Linked DNA regions of Aliamphritea ceti. Each later gene encodes a partner of the first gene's protein in a complex. Links are inferred from orthologs where the notes say so. Each region holds a gene or a part of one and is shown in the gene's direction. Other genes may lie near its edges. The genes, in order: OCU49_RS21810 and dapF.

What was found.
Region 2: the proteins of OCU49_RS21810 (region 1) and dapF are in contact, whole or in part, in a solved structure (PDB 5YGU), measured with the Escherichia coli proteins. The link is inferred for Aliamphritea ceti from one-to-one orthologs.

Annotation. Positions count from the first base shown.
Region 1 is NZ_AP025282.1:4,801,486-4,809,677, reverse strand. Bases 3,345-6,335 are described here. They hold OCU49_RS21810 (RNA pyrophosphohydrolase), read left to right. Parts: upstream 3,345-4,588; coding sequence 4,589-5,083; downstream 5,084-6,335. Other genes in these bases: ptsP (phosphoenolpyruvate--protein phosphotransferase), read left to right, coding at 5,219-6,335; OCU49_RS21815 (histidinol-phosphatase), read right to left, coding at 3,751-4,404; OCU49_RS21820 (SDR family oxidoreductase), read right to left, coding at 3,345-3,725. Also shown: OCU49_RS21825 (FAD-dependent oxidoreductase), read left to right, coding at 1-2,492; more of OCU49_RS21820, read right to left, coding at 2,976-3,344; more of ptsP, read left to right, coding at 6,336-7,501; OCU49_RS21800 (NRDE family protein), read right to left, coding at 7,543-8,192. UniProt on the Escherichia coli protein: Master regulator of 5'-end-dependent mRNA decay.
Region 2 is NZ_AP025282.1:510,062-518,075, forward strand. What follows is about bases 2,862-5,674. They hold dapF (diaminopimelate epimerase), read left to right. Parts: upstream 2,862-3,759; coding sequence 3,760-4,590; downstream 4,591-5,674. Other genes in these bases: lysA (diaminopimelate decarboxylase), read left to right, coding at 2,862-3,699; OCU49_RS02245 (DUF484 family protein), read left to right, coding at 4,587-5,282; xerC (tyrosine recombinase XerC), read left to right, coding at 5,285-5,674. In the rest of the region: OCU49_RS02215 (D-sedoheptulose-7-phosphate isomerase), read right to left, coding at 1-86; iron donor protein CyaY, read right to left, coding at 99-422; OCU49_RS02225 (diguanylate cyclase), read right to left, coding at 516-2,036; LPS translocon maturation chaperone LptM, read left to right, coding at 2,295-2,405; more of lysA, read left to right, coding at 2,452-2,861; more of xerC, read left to right, coding at 5,675-6,253; OCU49_RS02255 (HAD family hydrolase), read left to right, coding at 6,246-6,953; OCU49_RS02260 (hypothetical protein), read left to right, coding at 6,987-7,499; OCU49_RS02265 (VOC family protein), read left to right, coding at 7,738-8,014. UniProt on the Escherichia coli protein: Involved in the succinylase branch of the L-lysine biosynthesis and in the biosynthesis of the pentapeptide incorporated in the peptidoglycan moiety. Catalyzes the stereoinversion of LL-2,6-diaminopimelate (L,L-DAP) to meso-diaminopimelate (meso-DAP).

The DNA of each region.
Region 1 (8,192 bases):
ACCACCTGATCGAACGTGGCTGGGACGATATCGTTGGTATCGATAAGTCTGCAATCCCAACAGACATCGGTTCTACTGCGCACGCATCTGACTTCTGTTTCAATACAGCTCACGATCAGATGACGATGTTCACTACTAAGTACTCAATCGACTTCTATGAAGCGATGGGTCGTTATGAGCGTATCGGTGGTATCGAAGTTGCGCGTAATGGCGATACTGAGCGTATGGATGAGCTGAAGCGCCGTGTAACTTCCGGTAAAGCTTTCGGTAACAATGTTCGTATGATGAGCACTGCTGAAGCTAAAGAAAAATTCCCGCTGTTGGAAGAAGATGTTATCCAGGGTGCGTTGTGGGATCCGGATGCAGGTCTGGTTGTGCCACGTTCTCAGACAGTTGCCGGTGAACTGGTAGAAGCTGCTGAAAAAACAGGCAAGCTGACGACGTTTGCAAACACTTCATGCACGGGTCTGAAAATTGAAGATGGCCGCATTAAAGGTGTAGAAACCGAGCGCGGTTACATCGAAGCTGAGCACGTGGTTGTATGTGCTGGTCTTTGGGGCCGACTGATCGCAGAAATGGCGGGCGAAGATCTGCCAGTTATGCCTGTTGATCACCCACTGACATTCTTCAAACCGTTTAACGAGTTTGAAAATACCGGTAAAGAAATTGGTTACCCATTGCTGCGTGACCAGGGTAACTCTGCTTACCTGCGTGATACTGGTGACCCGAAGAGCGCCGAAGGCGGTCAGTTAGAGTGGGGTTACTACGAAGAGAAAGAGCCACGCATGTGTCACCCACGTGACATTCTTGAAAAAGAAGAAGCGCGTCTGTCTCCTTCACAGCGTGATCTGGAGCTGGAAGAAGTTATTGAGCCACTTGAAAAGGCGATGGAACTGACGCCTATCCTGGCTGAGCTGGGTTACGACGAGAAATACTCTTTCAATGGTCTACTGCAGGTAACTGCAGATGGCGGTCCTTCGATTGGTGAATCTTCGAATGTTCGTGGCCTGTGGTACGGTGTTTCCGTATGGGTTAAAGACGGCCCGGGTACTGGTAAAGTTATCGCTGACTGGATGACTGATGGCCGTACTGAATTTGACCACAGCAGCATTGATGTTGCTCGTGCGTACCCGTTCCAGTGTGAAGAACAGTACATTCACGACCGTTGCTACGAGTCTGCTTTCAAGATTTATAACCCACCTGTTCATAACCGTGAGCCATACACTGCTGCCCGTGGTAAGTTCCGCAGCCCATTCTGGGAGCGTGAAAACGAGCTAGGCGGTTACTTCATGGAAATCGTTGGTTGGGAACGTGCTCACGGTTACGCGAGCAACGAACATCTGTTAGAAGAGTACGGCGACCGTATTCCTGTTCGTGAAGCTGAATGGGATAGCCGTCACTTCTTCCGTGTATCTAACGCTGAGCATCTGAAGATGTCTGAAGATGTAGGCATGGTTAACCTGTCTCACTTCGCGATCATTGATGTTACCGGTCCTGATGCTGAGAAGCTGATGGAATACACTTGTGTTGCTAAAGTTGGTGCTGATACGCCAATCGGTAAGGGTGTATACACACACTTCCTGGATGCTGTAGGTGGCGTACGTGCCGACTTAACAGTACTGCGTCTGGGCGAGCAGCACTATCGTGTAATCGATGGTGGTGATGCTGGTCACCGTGACCTGGTATGGCTGAAGCGTATGGCTCAGGATATGGGCTTTAATGCTGAAGTGACCAACGAGACTGCAAACTACGGCTGTCTGGGTGTATGGGGTCCTAACGCTCGTACAGTTCTGGAAAAAGTTGTTGATGATCCAGCGTCTATCAGCCTGGAAAACTACCCGTTCGCAGCGGTTAAAGACATCAAGATCGGTGGCGTTGACTACACTTTCTTCCGTATTTCTTACGTAGGTGAGCAAGGTTGGGAAATCCACTTCAAGATGGAAGATGGTCTGGCGTTGTGGGATGCGGTATACGCACAGGGTGTAACACCTGTAGGTATCGAAACTTACGCAAACAGCCGTCGTCTGGAGAAGAGCTTACGTCTGCAGAACGCTGATATCCTGACAGAATACAACCTGCTGGAAGTTGATTTGGCGCGTCCTAAAGTTAAGGCTGCTGAATTCTTCGGTAAGGATGCTCTGTTGGCTCACCGTGAGCGTGAGCACCAGCCAGCGTACCTGTGTACTCTGACAATGAACGACAACGTAGACTCTGCTGGTGTTGCCCGTTACCCAGTTGGTAACTGCCCAATTCTTGATCCGGCTACCGGTGAAGCGCTGATCGACTCTGAAGGTCGTCGTTCTTACACTACCAGTATCGTTTACGGTCCAAGCATTGGTAAGAACATTGCACTGGGTTATCTGCCTTACGAGTACTGTCAGAAAGGCCGTGAGTTGGAAATTGAATACTTCGGTGACAACTACACAGTAACTGTTGAAGCTGTAGGTTACGGCGCACTGTACGATCCAGAGAACGGTAAGCCACGCTCTTAATCGTATTGCTGAAATGAAAAGCCGGCGTCGAAAGACGCCGGCTTTTTTGTATGCGCTGCTTTTGTTTTTTTGCGAAGAATTAGGAAATCGAGCATATATCTGGCGGTGGCAACTACACAGTGACTGTTGAAGCTGTAGGTTACGGTGCCTTTTACGATTCAGGGTACGATCCAGAGAACGGTAAGCCACGTTCTTAATCGTATTGCTGAAATGAAAAGCCGGCGTCGAAAGATGCCGGCTTTTTTGCATGCGTTGCTTTTGTTTTTTGCGAAGAATTCGGAAACCGAGCTTATATCTGGCGGTGACAACTTCAGAGTAACTGTTGATGCTGTAGGTTACGGCGCCTTTTTCGATTCAGGGTACGATCCAGAGAACGGTAAACTGTATTATTAATCGTAATGATGAAATGAAAAGCCGGCGTCGAAAGGTGCCGGCTTTTTTGTTTCTGGTATAAGAGTGGTTAACCGGGTGAGTAACAGAATGTTATTTTCCGCCGGCAAGGTCAATAAAACTGCCTGTGGTGTAAGAGGCCTGATCGGATAGTAGCCAGGCGATGGCAGCAGCAACTTCTTCAGGCTGTCCGCCACGTTGCATAGGAATGGCGGGTCTGAGCCGTTCAATCCGGCCCGGTTCGCCGCCATCAGTGTGCATATCTGTATATATGAATCCCGGACGGACGCCATTCACCCGAATGCCTTCGCTGGCGACTTCGGTTGCCAGTCCGGTTGTCAGGGTGTCGATAGCACCTTTCGAAGCTGCATAATCAATATATTCACCCGGTGAACCAGTGCGGGCTGCTACGGATGAAACATTAACAATTGCGCCACCTTTGCCGCTGTTTGCAGTAGACATGCGTTTGATCGCTTCTCTGCAGCATAAGAAATATCCGGTGACGTTTACCGTCAGGATTTGATTAATGCGTTCAGCAGACATGTCTTGCAGGCGCATTTGAGGCTTGAGAATGCCCGCATTGTTGACCAGGTGAGTAAGCGAGCCAAAAGCGGTATCTATTTTGCGAAACATATCTGTGACCTGATCTTCCTGGCTTATATCTGCCTGGAGGATAAGTGTCTTACAGCCGGCCTTGGTCAGTTCCTCGCTGAGTTGTACTGCCGCATTGCGTTGCTGGTGGTAGTTCAGGCAAATATTGTAATTCTGGCTGGCCAGTAGGCGGGCTGTTGCAGCACCAATGCCGCGGCTCGCCCCGGTAATCAAAACAGTATTTTCTGACATGGGGCGCTCCTGTTACAGTTGCGGTTTAACGTAAGCTGATGATTTTCCAGTTGTTCTGTTCGGCTGTGGCAGTCAAGGTTTCATCGGCATCAACTGCTACCGGATGATCGACCAGCTTTAGCAGTGGCAAGTCGTTATTTGAATCGCTGTAGAAGTAGCTACCTTCTAATGAGTATGGATTGTTTTCCAGCCAGGTATTTAGTCGGGTGACTTTGCCGTCCTGAAAGCAGGGCGTGCCAGCGATTTTGCCGGTATAGCGGCCATCAATCATCTCAGGGTCGGTCGCGATGATTTCGTTGACGCCAAGTTTGGCTGCAATCGGGCCGGTTACGAAACGGTTTGTAGCGGTAATAATCAGGGTGTAATCACCGTTGTTTTTATGTGTTTGCAGTAACTCAGCAGCTTTTGGCAGCATCATCGCAGTAACTTTTTCTTCCATGAACTGTTGGTGCAGGTTCTGAAGTTGTTCTGTCTCTAGTTCCGCCAGGGGCTTGAGTGCGAAAGTCAGAAATTCATGAATATCCAGTGTGCCAGCAACATACTGTTCATAAAAATAATCATTTGCCTGACGGTAAGCTTCCGTATCAACAATGCCTTTTTCGCATAGAAACTCGCCCCAGGCATGATCGCTGTCGCCGTTCAGTAGGGTGTTATCAAGGTCAAAAATTGCCAGTGCCACGGTGCTGCTCTCCTGAAATGACGGCAAGTATGAATGAACCAGCCGGCTGAAAAAGGTTCTAAAGGCGCTAGCATAGTGACTTGGCACGATCCTCGCAAATGATCCTTGTCGCTGGTGGCTTTGTGGTTTGCGCCTGCGCGCGGAATTATGGAACAATAGGGCAAAAGATTTATAAGGAATTACCGTGATTGATTCAGACGGGTTCAGACCGAATGTCGGTATCATTCTGGCAAACTCGATGGGTCAGGTACTTTGGGCAAGACGAATTGGACAAGACGCATGGCAGTTCCCCCAGGGGGGGATTGATCGCTCAGAAACTCCTGAGCAGGCGATGTACCGTGAACTTAAAGAAGAGATCGGACTGTCGCCGGAAGATGTAGAGATTGTTGCTGTAACCCGTGGTTGGCTAAGGTATAGATTACCCAAGAGAATGATTCGGCATCACTCACATCCGGTGTGTGTCGGCCAGAAGCAAAAATGGTTTTTATTGCGGATGCTTAGTGAAGACAGTGCTGTCAGTATCGATGAGACTGCAAAGCCAGAGTTTGATGGCTGGCGCTGGGTAAGCTACTGGTATCCGTTAGGCCAGGTTGTGGCGTTTAAGCGTGATGTGTATCGCAAAGCAATGCGTGAATTGTCACCCAAGCTAACCCGTCTTGTATTGGACGGCTGGCTTTAATCGCTCAGGCAGATTTCAGAAGAGGGTTTGCATAAGCAGATAGTTACCCGGTTAATAAACTGCCGGTCAGGCAGGCACTGTATGTGTCTGATCTGAGATACATTCAATGATAATAACGCCTGGGAGAGCGAAAGCATGCTAGAAGCACTGCGTAAAATAGTACAAGAGGTTAACTCCGCACCGGATTTGGAATCGGTATTGAGGGTTATCGTTCGTCGAGTACAGCGAGCAGTGCGTACGGATGTTTGCTCTATCTATTTGCTCGATCCCGGCACTCAGCGTTTTATTCTTAAGGCTACTCAGGGACTGAATAAGAAGTCTGTGGGGCAGGCCAGTCTTTCCCGTTCTGAAGGTATTGTCGGTTTGGTTGGTGAGCGTGCCGAACCAATAAATCTTGAGGATGCATCTAAGCACCGTGCTTATAGCTATATTCAGGAAACCGGTGAAGAAAAATTCCACGCATTTTTAGGCGTGCCAATTATTCATCACCGTGAATTACTGGGTGTATTGGTTGTTCAGCAGGAAGCCATTCGCCGTTTTGATGAAACTGAAGAAGCTTTTATGGTCACTATGTCGGCTCAGCTGGCAGGTGTGATCGCACATGCTGAAGCGACAGGGTCGATTGGCAAGCTGGATGATGTAAAGAATAAAGGTAAAACCGACCGTAAGTTTGAAGGTGTTTCCGGTTGTGTAGGTGTTGCTATAGGTCAGGCGGTGGTTATGACGCCGCTGGCTGACTTAAACGGTGTGCCGGACCGGAAAGCGAAAGACATTGATGTAGAAAAAGAAAAGTTTCAGAGCGCACTGGCGGCTGTGCGTAAGGATATTAAGAAGGTTGCCCGCAGTTTATCGAAACGTTTACGCTCTGAAGAGCGAGAATTGTTTGATGTTTATCTGCGTATGCTGGATGACAATGCGCTGGCCGGAGAAGTGGTTACGCAAATTGAAAAAGGTAACTGGGCGCAGGGTGCATTACGGGAAGTCGTTGAGGAGCATGTTCGTCAGTTTTCGCTGATGGAAGATCCATACTTGCGCGAGCGGGCCAGTGATATTCGCGATCTGGGTCGCCGGATTCTTACCTGGTTGCAGTCGTCAGCCCCTTCGCTTGCAGAAATTGATTTCCCGGAAAACGCGATTCTTGTTGCTGATGAGCTGACGCCGGCAATGCTGGGTGAGGTGCCTACTGATAAGTTGGTCGGTTTACTCTCTGTTAACGGTTCTGGTAACTCTCATGCTGCTATTTTAGCGCGTTCAATGGGTATTCCGACGGTTATGGGGGCGGTTGATCTGCCTTACACCCGGATTGAGGGACGGGAGCTGATCCTGGATGGTTTCTCCGGCCGGGTATTTGTTAATCCGTCTGATGATCTGCTCAAATGCTATCAGGATATAATCGACGAAGAACGTCAGGTTGATGCTGGTCTCGAAGGTTTGAAGGAACTACCTGCCGAAACTAAAGACGGTTACCGGATGCCTTTATGGGTGAATACTGGTCTGGTTACAGATGTTGCACGATCTCTGGATCGTGGCGCTGAAGGGATTGGCCTGTACCGGACTGAAATTCCGTTCATGATTCGGGAGTTTTTCCCCAGTGAGCAGGATCAGACTGATACGTATCGGCGCCAGTTGGAGGCTTTTGCGCCACGGCCGGTCACTATGCGTACTTTGGATGTCGGTGGTGATAAGCCTTTACCTTACTTTCCCATTGAAGAGGAAAATCCTTTTCTTGGCTGGCGGGGTATACGTATAACACTGGATCATCCGGAAATATTTCTGGTTCAGATTCGTGCCATGCTGCGTGCCGCTGAAGGGTTGGATAATCTGCGTATTATGCTGCCTATGGTTACCAGTGTGCATGAGGTAGATGAAGCTAAGTCGCTGATTAGTCAGGCGGTCAATGAGTTGCGTGAAGAGGGCTTTAAGGTTGCCGATCCGCAGATAGGGGTGATGGTGGAGGTGCCAGCTGCTGTGTATCAGGTGAGGCGTATTGCTCGCAGGGTAGACTTTATTTCAGTGGGCTCAAACGATCTGACGCAATATTTGCTGGCGGTTGACCGTAATAATCCGCGGGTAGCTAATCTGTATATGTCTTATCACCCGGCTGTGTTGCGTGCGTTGCAGTTCATCGTACAGGAAGCGCACAAGGAAGAAGTGCCTGTGAGTATCTGTGGTGAGATGGCCGCAGATCCTGGTGGTGCTGTGCTGCTGATGGCTATGGGCTATGACGTACTATCAATGAACGCGACTAATTTGCCGCGTGTGAAGTATACCATTCGGCATGTGACGATTGAGCAAACCAGTGGCTTGTTGTCGACTATCTTGTCGATGGACGATGCAGATAAAATACATTTGCTGATCCGTGACACTCTGAAGAAGTGGGGGTTGGGTCAGTTTACCCGGCCAACGATTCCCGACTGAGTGTTGTTTGCAGGAGCCTTCTCCAAAAGGCTTCTGATGCTCTATCCGGCGCTTTCTGTCGCCGGTTCCGTTTGTCCTGTGATACCGCCGAAAGGTTCAATCTGTAATTCATATTCAATCAGTTCTGCTTTACCGGCAGCAGTATAATTCTGTTCGATAATTCGGGTTCTTCCATGGTAGTCCTGCATGACCACTGTAGTGGCGCGGGTTCCGTAACTTTCAAGCTGTATAAAGCTGCTGGAAAGTGCTCTTTCTATCTCTATGCCGACATGAGTGTCTGGCAATGTTTCGTCAGGGTAACGCTGTGGATCAGCCATCATCTCAATAAGTGTCTGTGGGTTAGGGTTATGTGCTTGCAGAGCGTCTTTCAAACGCTGTTTTTGTTGGCGGGTTTTGGGCCAGTCGGTATCTAGCAGAGCATTGCTCAGGCCATAAATACCTGATCTAAGATATTGATATTCTTTGGTAACGTTTGAGGCGTGGTACAGCCCAGATGAATCCGCTACTATAAGGTTGAAACCATTGTATGGAACGCTTGTTTGACTTATTTCGTCTGCATAATGTTGTGCGCTTACGGAAGAGTTTAAAAACTCGGTGGTAAGTAAGCCCCGTGAGCGACTGGTCGAACGGATGTGTAAACCGTTGCGGTGGTTAGTAATGGCGCTGAAGTGGCCGTTATGAGCGATACCTA
Region 2 (8,014 bases), 4.3 Mb from region 1 along the record:
TCTGCCAGCTGTTCTGTAGTGGCCTGGATACTATCCAGCTTGTTAAAAACTTCCTGGTGACGTTGCAGAGCATTGCTGAAAGACATGTTTAGTTCCGTTCAAATATCAAATTCAAAAGTTTCGCCAGCCTGTTCAGCGAACACAGTGTTAAGGACTGCTTGCAGAGTTTCACCATCGCTGTCACGAATCCAGGTCTGCTTCTCTTCAGCATAGTCGAAATGGAAACCGCCGCTGCGGGCTGCCAGCCATAACTGTGTTACTGGTGTCTGGCGGGTAAAAATAACCTGCGACTGATTTTCGCAGATAACCGTTAAAACTCCACCGTTATTGACATAGTCCATATCGGTACTGGCGTCATCCAAAGCTTCTTCAATAGCAATAAAAGTATCGTCGACGCGCTGATTAAATTCGGATTCATTCATAGTGGGTATCTGCCTGGCATTTTTACGTGGGGCGATTATATACAGATGCACTGTTGAGAGCGATTATTATTCCATTAGTTCCATTGAGGGGGCTTAACTCTGTTCGACCGCTAAGTAGCGATTTCTACCCTCACTTTTGGCTGTTAATAGTTGTTCATCTGCTAGCTGAACCAGTTCATAAGGGGACTGAGCATGAGTATTGGCGGATGTTGCAATACCGATACTGACGGTAATGTTTTGAATGTTGTCATCGCCCTTGTGAGGGTTTTCATCGTTCAGCAGTTTTTGAAGGTTTTCAGCAACTTGACTCGCACCCTGTATGTGGGTCTCTGGAAGTAGTAGAACAAATTCTTCACCGCCATAACGGAAAGCCATATCTGCCGGGCGGTTGATGGACTTTGCAATGAGTTTTGATGTTTCCCGCAAACAGTTATCACCAGCCAGGTGCCCATGTTTATCGTTGTAGCTTTTGAAATAATCAATATCGATGATAAGTATCGATAAAGGGCGTTTAGCGCGGGTTACGCGTAGCCATTCCAGCTCCAAAAAGTGTTCAAATTCGCGGCGATTATAAAGTTGCGTCAGATGATCTCTGTTTGATAGCTGCTGATACTGATCGGCAAGTTGCTTGAGGGTTATCAAGCGTCGTGCTTTAGCTGTAAATACTTCATGCTGTAATTCAGGATGCAGATACTCGCTATAATTTAGCTGGTAGCTGAGAATTTCACGACAAGGCGCATATTCGGTATCGAGAAAAATAACTGATAGTTGTTGTAAGTTACGTTGCTGAATCAGCTCAAGACAGCTCTTGTTGTCTATCTGGTCGGGTGTGCCGGTAAATAATGCTAAGTCGAGGTTTTCCGGGCCGTTCAAATGATCTGCTAATTGTTGATAACTGCTCAGAACACGAATGTCGTATTCATTTCGTAGTGGTTCAATAAAGTGCCAGTGCAAGGTAAGGGAACCCAGTAAAGCAATAATTGGCCGGGGCTTGAAGCTACAGCTGGCAACTTCGCAGGAGTGCGTTTTTTTATTACCGCTGAGGTAGGCGAGAATTTCTGTAATGCTGGATAACCCCAGCATGGCTGGACTTTTATGGTGCTGTAATATTGGTATTCGTCGCTGATAAGCAGGTTTTTCCCAGCCAGTTTGCCAATCTCTCAGTAAAGCTTCGCGCTGTTCCAGATTATAGTTTTGCAACTGGCTGGATATAATCCCGCACTCAGTGAGAATTTCCAGTAAGACTGCTTCCTGTGCAATGTCTCTTCCCTGTTGCCACAGTGTGCGATAAACCGCTAGCCGGAATTCGGCCACTTTTTCAGGCTGTAAAAGTTCCAGGCTGGCTACAAGCTGGTTAGCGCGACGGGTGTTTGAGCGTATAGGAGGGAGTGCGATATGTATCTCAGGCGCACGGTGGCGGACCGTTGCAACTTCGCTGGCCAGTTCTACCTGTTCTTCCAGAGTGAATTCATGAATCTGAGCGTAAGGCGCGTGTTCTATTAACCGCCACTGGACGTTGTCTAACCATTCATGTTCAGCAAGGTGTTCGTGTAAGGCGTAGCAAAACGGACAGTTAAAGTCACCGTAAACGGTATTGTTACCAGGATATGTCATAAAGTCTGTTTCCGTTACTACTATTGCGATACAGCTTAATCTTAGGGTGTGGAAGTTGTGTGCTGCAAGCTTGTAGACGAGATTCATGCAGGATATGCCTGAAATTTGCTGTCTTAGTGCAGCTATCTGGTACTTTTCTTGTGAGGCTGTAGGTATAATCGTGCGTTATTTGTGCGCAAAGCCGGGATGGCGGGTGATACCTGTTTCAGAATCTGTGGCGGCGTTAAGTCAGAATAATCACCAGAGAGAAATCAAACGATGAAACATTGCTGGGTTGCTGTGTTTATCAGTTGTATTTTATTGGCAGGTTGTGGCCAGAAAGGCCCGCTGTATTTGCCCGATGAGGCTCCGCAAACGGAGCAAAACTAAATTTCTTTGCGTGATCTCACGCAAACAGCAGAAGTAGAAAAATAAGATGGATAACTTCGAATACCGAAATGGTGCGTTATTCGCAGAAGATGTTGCGATCAGTACTATTGCTGAAGAGTTCGGTACGCCGGCTTATATTTATTCCCGGGATGCGCTGGAGCGTGCTTATCTGGCGTATGCGCAGGCACTTGAAGGCCATGATGCGCTTGTATGCTATGCGGTGAAAGCGAACTCCAATATTGCTGTATTGAACGTTTTAGCACGTTTGGGTGCTGGTTTTGATATCGTTTCAGAAGGCGAGTTAGAGCGTGTGCTACAGGCTGGTGGTCAGGCGGAGAAAATCGTTTTTTCCGGTGTTGCCAAGCGTGAGTCAGAAATGCGTCGTGCGCTGGAAGTGGGTATTCATTGTTTTAATATTGAGTCTGAAGCTGAGCTGGACCGTCTTAACAGCGTTGCTGAAAGTATGGGCAAGGTTGCACCGATTTCTCTGCGGGTAAATCCAGATGTTGATGCCGGAACGCATCCGTACATTTCTACCGGCCTGAAAGACAATAAGTTTGGTGTTGCCATTGAAGATGCTGCACGTATTTATGCTTATGCTAACAGTTTGAGTCATCTGAATATTCAGGGGCTGGATTGCCATATTGGTTCTCAGTTAACAGAAACCGCGCCGTTTATTGATGCGCTGGACCGTTTGTTAGTTCTGATTGATACACTGGCAGAGCAGGGCATTACGATTCATCATCTGGATTTAGGTGGTGGTCTGGGTGTCTGTTATACAGATGAAGTACCGCCAACTCCGCAGGCATATATAGCAGAGGTTCTTGCTAAGCTGGGGGATCGTCCTCTGAAACTGGTATTTGAACCGGGCCGTTCAATTGCTGCCAACGCTGGGCTGCTGATCACTAAAATTGAATTTCTTAAGTGTGCTGAGTATAAGAACTTTGCCATTATTGATGCGGCTATGAACGATATGATTCGTCCGTCTCTGTACAGTGCTTACATGGATATTATCCCTGCTCAGGTGCGTGACACAGGTGAAAGCCGCGTTTACGATCTAGTTGGGCCTGTCTGTGAAACCGGCGATTTTCTGGGTAAGGAGCGTGAGCTGAATATTCAGCCGGGTGATTTACTGGCGGTATGCTCTGCAGGTGCTTATGGTTTTACTATGAGTTCCAATTACAATAGCCGTAACCGTGCGGCAGAAGTCATGGTTGATGACAATCAGGTACATTTGATTCGTCAGCGGGAAACTCTGGCTGATCAGTTACGTGGTGAGCAGCTTCTTCCTTAACGCCTGTGCGCAACCGGTTGATCAGTTTTGTTAGAGTGTTACATCAAGTAAGAGAGCACTATGTTAGTCAGATTTACAAAAATGCATGGCCTGGGGAATGATTTTCTGGTGTTGGATATGGTCACCCAGAAGATTAAACTCAACTCTGCACTGGTGGCGAAACTGGCCGACCGGAATTTTGGCGTGGGTTTTGATCAGCTGTTAGTGGTTGAACCGCCGACGAATCCTGATATGGATTTTCGTTATCGCATTTATAATGCTGATGGCAGTGAAGTTGAGCATTGTGGCAATGGTGCCCGATGCTTTGCTAAGTTTGTGCGTGATAAGCGACTGACTGCAAAAGACCGGATTGCTGTTGAAACTCAAAAAGGTGCAATTTACCTGACAGTCACTGAAAATCTGGATGTTGAAGTGGATATGGGGGCGCCGGTACTGTCGCCTCAGGAAGTACCGTTTCAGTCCGAGGTTCAGGCGGTTACTTATCAGTTAGATGCTGAAGGTGCGACGCATGAGATCAGCGCTGTATCAATGGGTAATCCTCACGGTGTTCTGATAGTCGATTCTGTTGAAACAGCACCAGTAGAAACCCTGGGGCCAGTACTGGAAGCACACACGCAGTTTCCGGCTAAAGCGAATATTGGCTTTATGGAAATTGTCGCCCGTGATGAAGTGCGGTTAAGGGTGTTTGAGCGTGGTGCAGGGGAAACTCTTGCCTGCGGGACAGGTGCTTGTGCAGCGGTTGTTGCGGGGCGCTTACGTGGCCTTTTGGATGAAACCGTTAAAGTATGTTTGCCAGGTGGAGATCTCAGTATTTCCTGGCAAGGTGATAACACATCGGTAATGATGACCGGGCCGGCAACAACGGTGTATGAAGGGCAGATTTATTTATGACAACTGATGCAGTTGAGGTTCAGAGCGAAGTATCTGAACAGCAGGTTATTGATTATCTTAAACAACATCCGGACTTTTTTACTGGCAATGAAAATTTGCTGGAAAAGTTATATGTGCCCCATCAGCGGGGTAGCAGTGTATCGCTGGTTGAGCGTCAGACGTCTCTGTTGAGGGAAAAGAACCGCGAACTCTATGATTATCTGAGTGATCTGGTTGGCGTTGCCCGGGAAAACGAGATCCAGTTTAAGAAGACCAAAAAAATGGTCGTGTCTTTACTGGAAGCAGAAACGCTGGATGACGTTGCCGTTGCTGTTGAAGAATGTCTGTGTGAGGAGTTTCACAGTGATACGACGGCATTACTGCTTTTCGGGCCTGCTCGGGATGATGTGAATAATCTGCGAATCATGCCGCGGGAAGATGCTACTGTTATTGATGCGCTGGCAGACAGTTCACAAACCAGTTGCGGAAATCTGACAGAGTTACAGAACGAGCTGTTATTTAAGGAACATGCGTTTAAAGTAAAGTCTGCTGCTGCAGTACCGCTGGTTAAAGGTGAAACCCTAGGTTTACTGGCGATTGGCAGTTATGACAGCGAATATTTTCAGAGTAATCAGGGAACCTTATTTCTTGATTACATAGGTCAGGTGTTGAGCCGGGTTGTTTCGCATCTGTTACGTCGGTCTGAGGGATAGGCTTGACGGCTGAGCTGCCGGATCTGGCGCGATCAGGTTTTTTTAACTATCTGAGCGCTGAGCGGCAGTTGTCTAAACACACGTTAGATAATTATCAGCGTGATCTGCAAAGACTTTGGGAATATCTGCAGTTACAGCAAATTTTTACCCCTTCCGAATCGCCATGGCACAAAGTGCTGCCGCAACATATTCGTGGTTTTGTCGCCGCTGTGCATCATCAGGGGCTTGGCGGTAAAAGTATTCAGCGGGCATTGTCTGCTATCCGCACTTTTTATAAATACCTTCATCGTGAAGGGTTGGCGAAGGCTGATCCGGCAGCGGGTATCCGTGCGCCTAAAAGTCCTAAGCGTCTGCCCCAGACACTGGACCCCGATCAGCTAAGCAGTCTGCTTGATCAGCCACTAGGTCGTGATCCACTGAGTCGTCGTGATCATGCGATGGTTGAACTGTTGTACTCATCAGGCTTACGGCTGGCTGAGTTGGTGAGTCTGGACTTGTATGATCTGGATTTCCAGGATGCGAGCCTGCGGGTTATTGGTAAGGGGCGTAAAGAGCGAATGCTGCCTATTGGCGACAAAGCGATGCAGGCATTAGAGCGTTGGCTGGATTGCCGTGATAAGCTGGCCAGACCTGAGGAAATGGCTGTATTTGTCAGTCAGAGGGGGCGGCGAATATCAGCACGCAGTGTACAGTTAAGGCTAGCACGCTGGGGTGATTATCAGGGCAGTGACAGCCGGGTTTATCCACATCGTCTGCGGCATTCTTTTGCCAGTGATATGCTGGCATCAAGCGGTGATCTGAGAGCTGTTCAGGAGTTGCTGGGCCACTCAGATATAGCAACCACTCAGGTATATACCCATTTAGATTTTCAGCATTTACTTGATGTCTATGACAAGGCGCATCCCCGGGCGAAGCGCCAGTCGGGCAGTAAGCCGGCCCGTAAACCAAACAAGCAGGATTCCAATGATTAAGTGTATTACCTTCGATCTGGACGATACCCTCTGGGCTGTTGATCCGGTTATCACACATGCCAATAATACTCTATACGGCTGGTTAGATGAGCATGCCCCGGGGTTCACCCGTGAATATCAGGTCGGTGACTTTCCGGCGCTGCGTGAGCAGGTTTTGATGGCTTTTCCTGAAACAGCTCATAGCGTGACGTTAATTCGTTTACGTCAGTTGGAGATTGGTTTACGTCAGGCGGGTTATAGTGAAACTGAAATTGAAGTATTAGTGCCGCAGGCATTTGATATTTTTATTGCAGCGCGTAATGAAGTCACTTTTTTCCCATATGTGACAGAGATGCTGAGTCAGCTGAAGGAGTACGAATATCGTATTGGTGCGTTGAGTAATGGCAATGCAGAAGTAAACCGTGCGGGCTTAGGTGACTGGTTTGATTTTGCACTGAATGCTCACATGGTAGGTCATGAAAAACCACATCCTGCTATGTTCCAGCAAATGCTGGCCAGTGAGAAGCTTCGCCCTGAAGAAGTTATTCATATAGGTGATAACCCAGACCATGATGTTGCCGGTGCGCAGCAATTGGGCATCCGAACCATTTGGGTAAATTTAAAACAAGGTTCGCATAAAACGGGTGAAACTGCTGATCAGGTGGTAACCTGTTTAAGTGAGGTATTTGATGCGGTTACGGCAATTCGTGCACAGAGTTAAATTGCGCCGCAGCCGGAAATGAAAGGAATGCTTATGTCAGGACAGCTACGTAACCAGATTAATATGACTTACGATTCGGCAGAAGACCGGATTATGATTCGGGCAACCGATCAGGGCAAGGAATACCGGGCCTGGTGGACACGTCGGTTAGCGCTGCGCATGAGCAATCTCTTCGTGGAGCAGGAGTTCCCTACAGAAAACAGTGATAGCCATCTGGCGCCGGATCAACGTCAGGTCCTGGGCGATATGGAGAAGCAGGGAGCTATCCAGAGTGCCGATTTCGATACACCCTTTGAAGAGGCTGCTATTGATTATTATCCATTAGGAAAGGACGGAATTCTGATTCAGCGCATTGATGTAAAAGTTGATGGGAAGGTGGTTAAGCTGGTGATGCTGCCAGCGGATGGTGAAGGCCTTACTCTGACTTTACCGCCAAGTCAGCGCTATTCTTTTGAGCATATGTTACATCAGGTGATGCAAGCAGCAGACTGGCATTTGGCGGCTATTCTGCCGACGACTGAAGCCACTGATATCGTTACGCATTAGTGGTTCTTTAAAGTCACAATGGCTGGCTGTGTCTGAGAGGAAATTCAAAACACAAACACCCCCACAGCCGATATATCCGGTAATGAGCTGGTAAAACCTTCAGATGATTTTAATGCGCTGGTTGCGATGATGTCAGCCGCAATTGCAGTACCTGATAATAAATAAACCATGTAAGTGTGATTCAGATTGGCTCGGTTAGAATGCCGGCATAGAGTGCACTTTCTCAGCAGGTGAATTTATGCGTCATATACATAAGCACAGTTTACGGGTGGCAGACGTTGCTCGTAGTTGCGAGTTTTACCAGGTATATCTGGGCATGAGTCTGATCAGTGAGTACCAACAGCAGGGGAAGCACTGTTGTCTGTTGGGTTACGTTCGCAGCCCTGAGAGTATGCCGCCTACTTTATTGGAACTGATCGAAACAGAAGACTTTGTCTGTTTACCGGGTGCTGTGCCTGCCGGTTACTGGAAGATAGCTTTGTCTGTAGTTGATGTAGATGTAGCCAGGCAGTGCC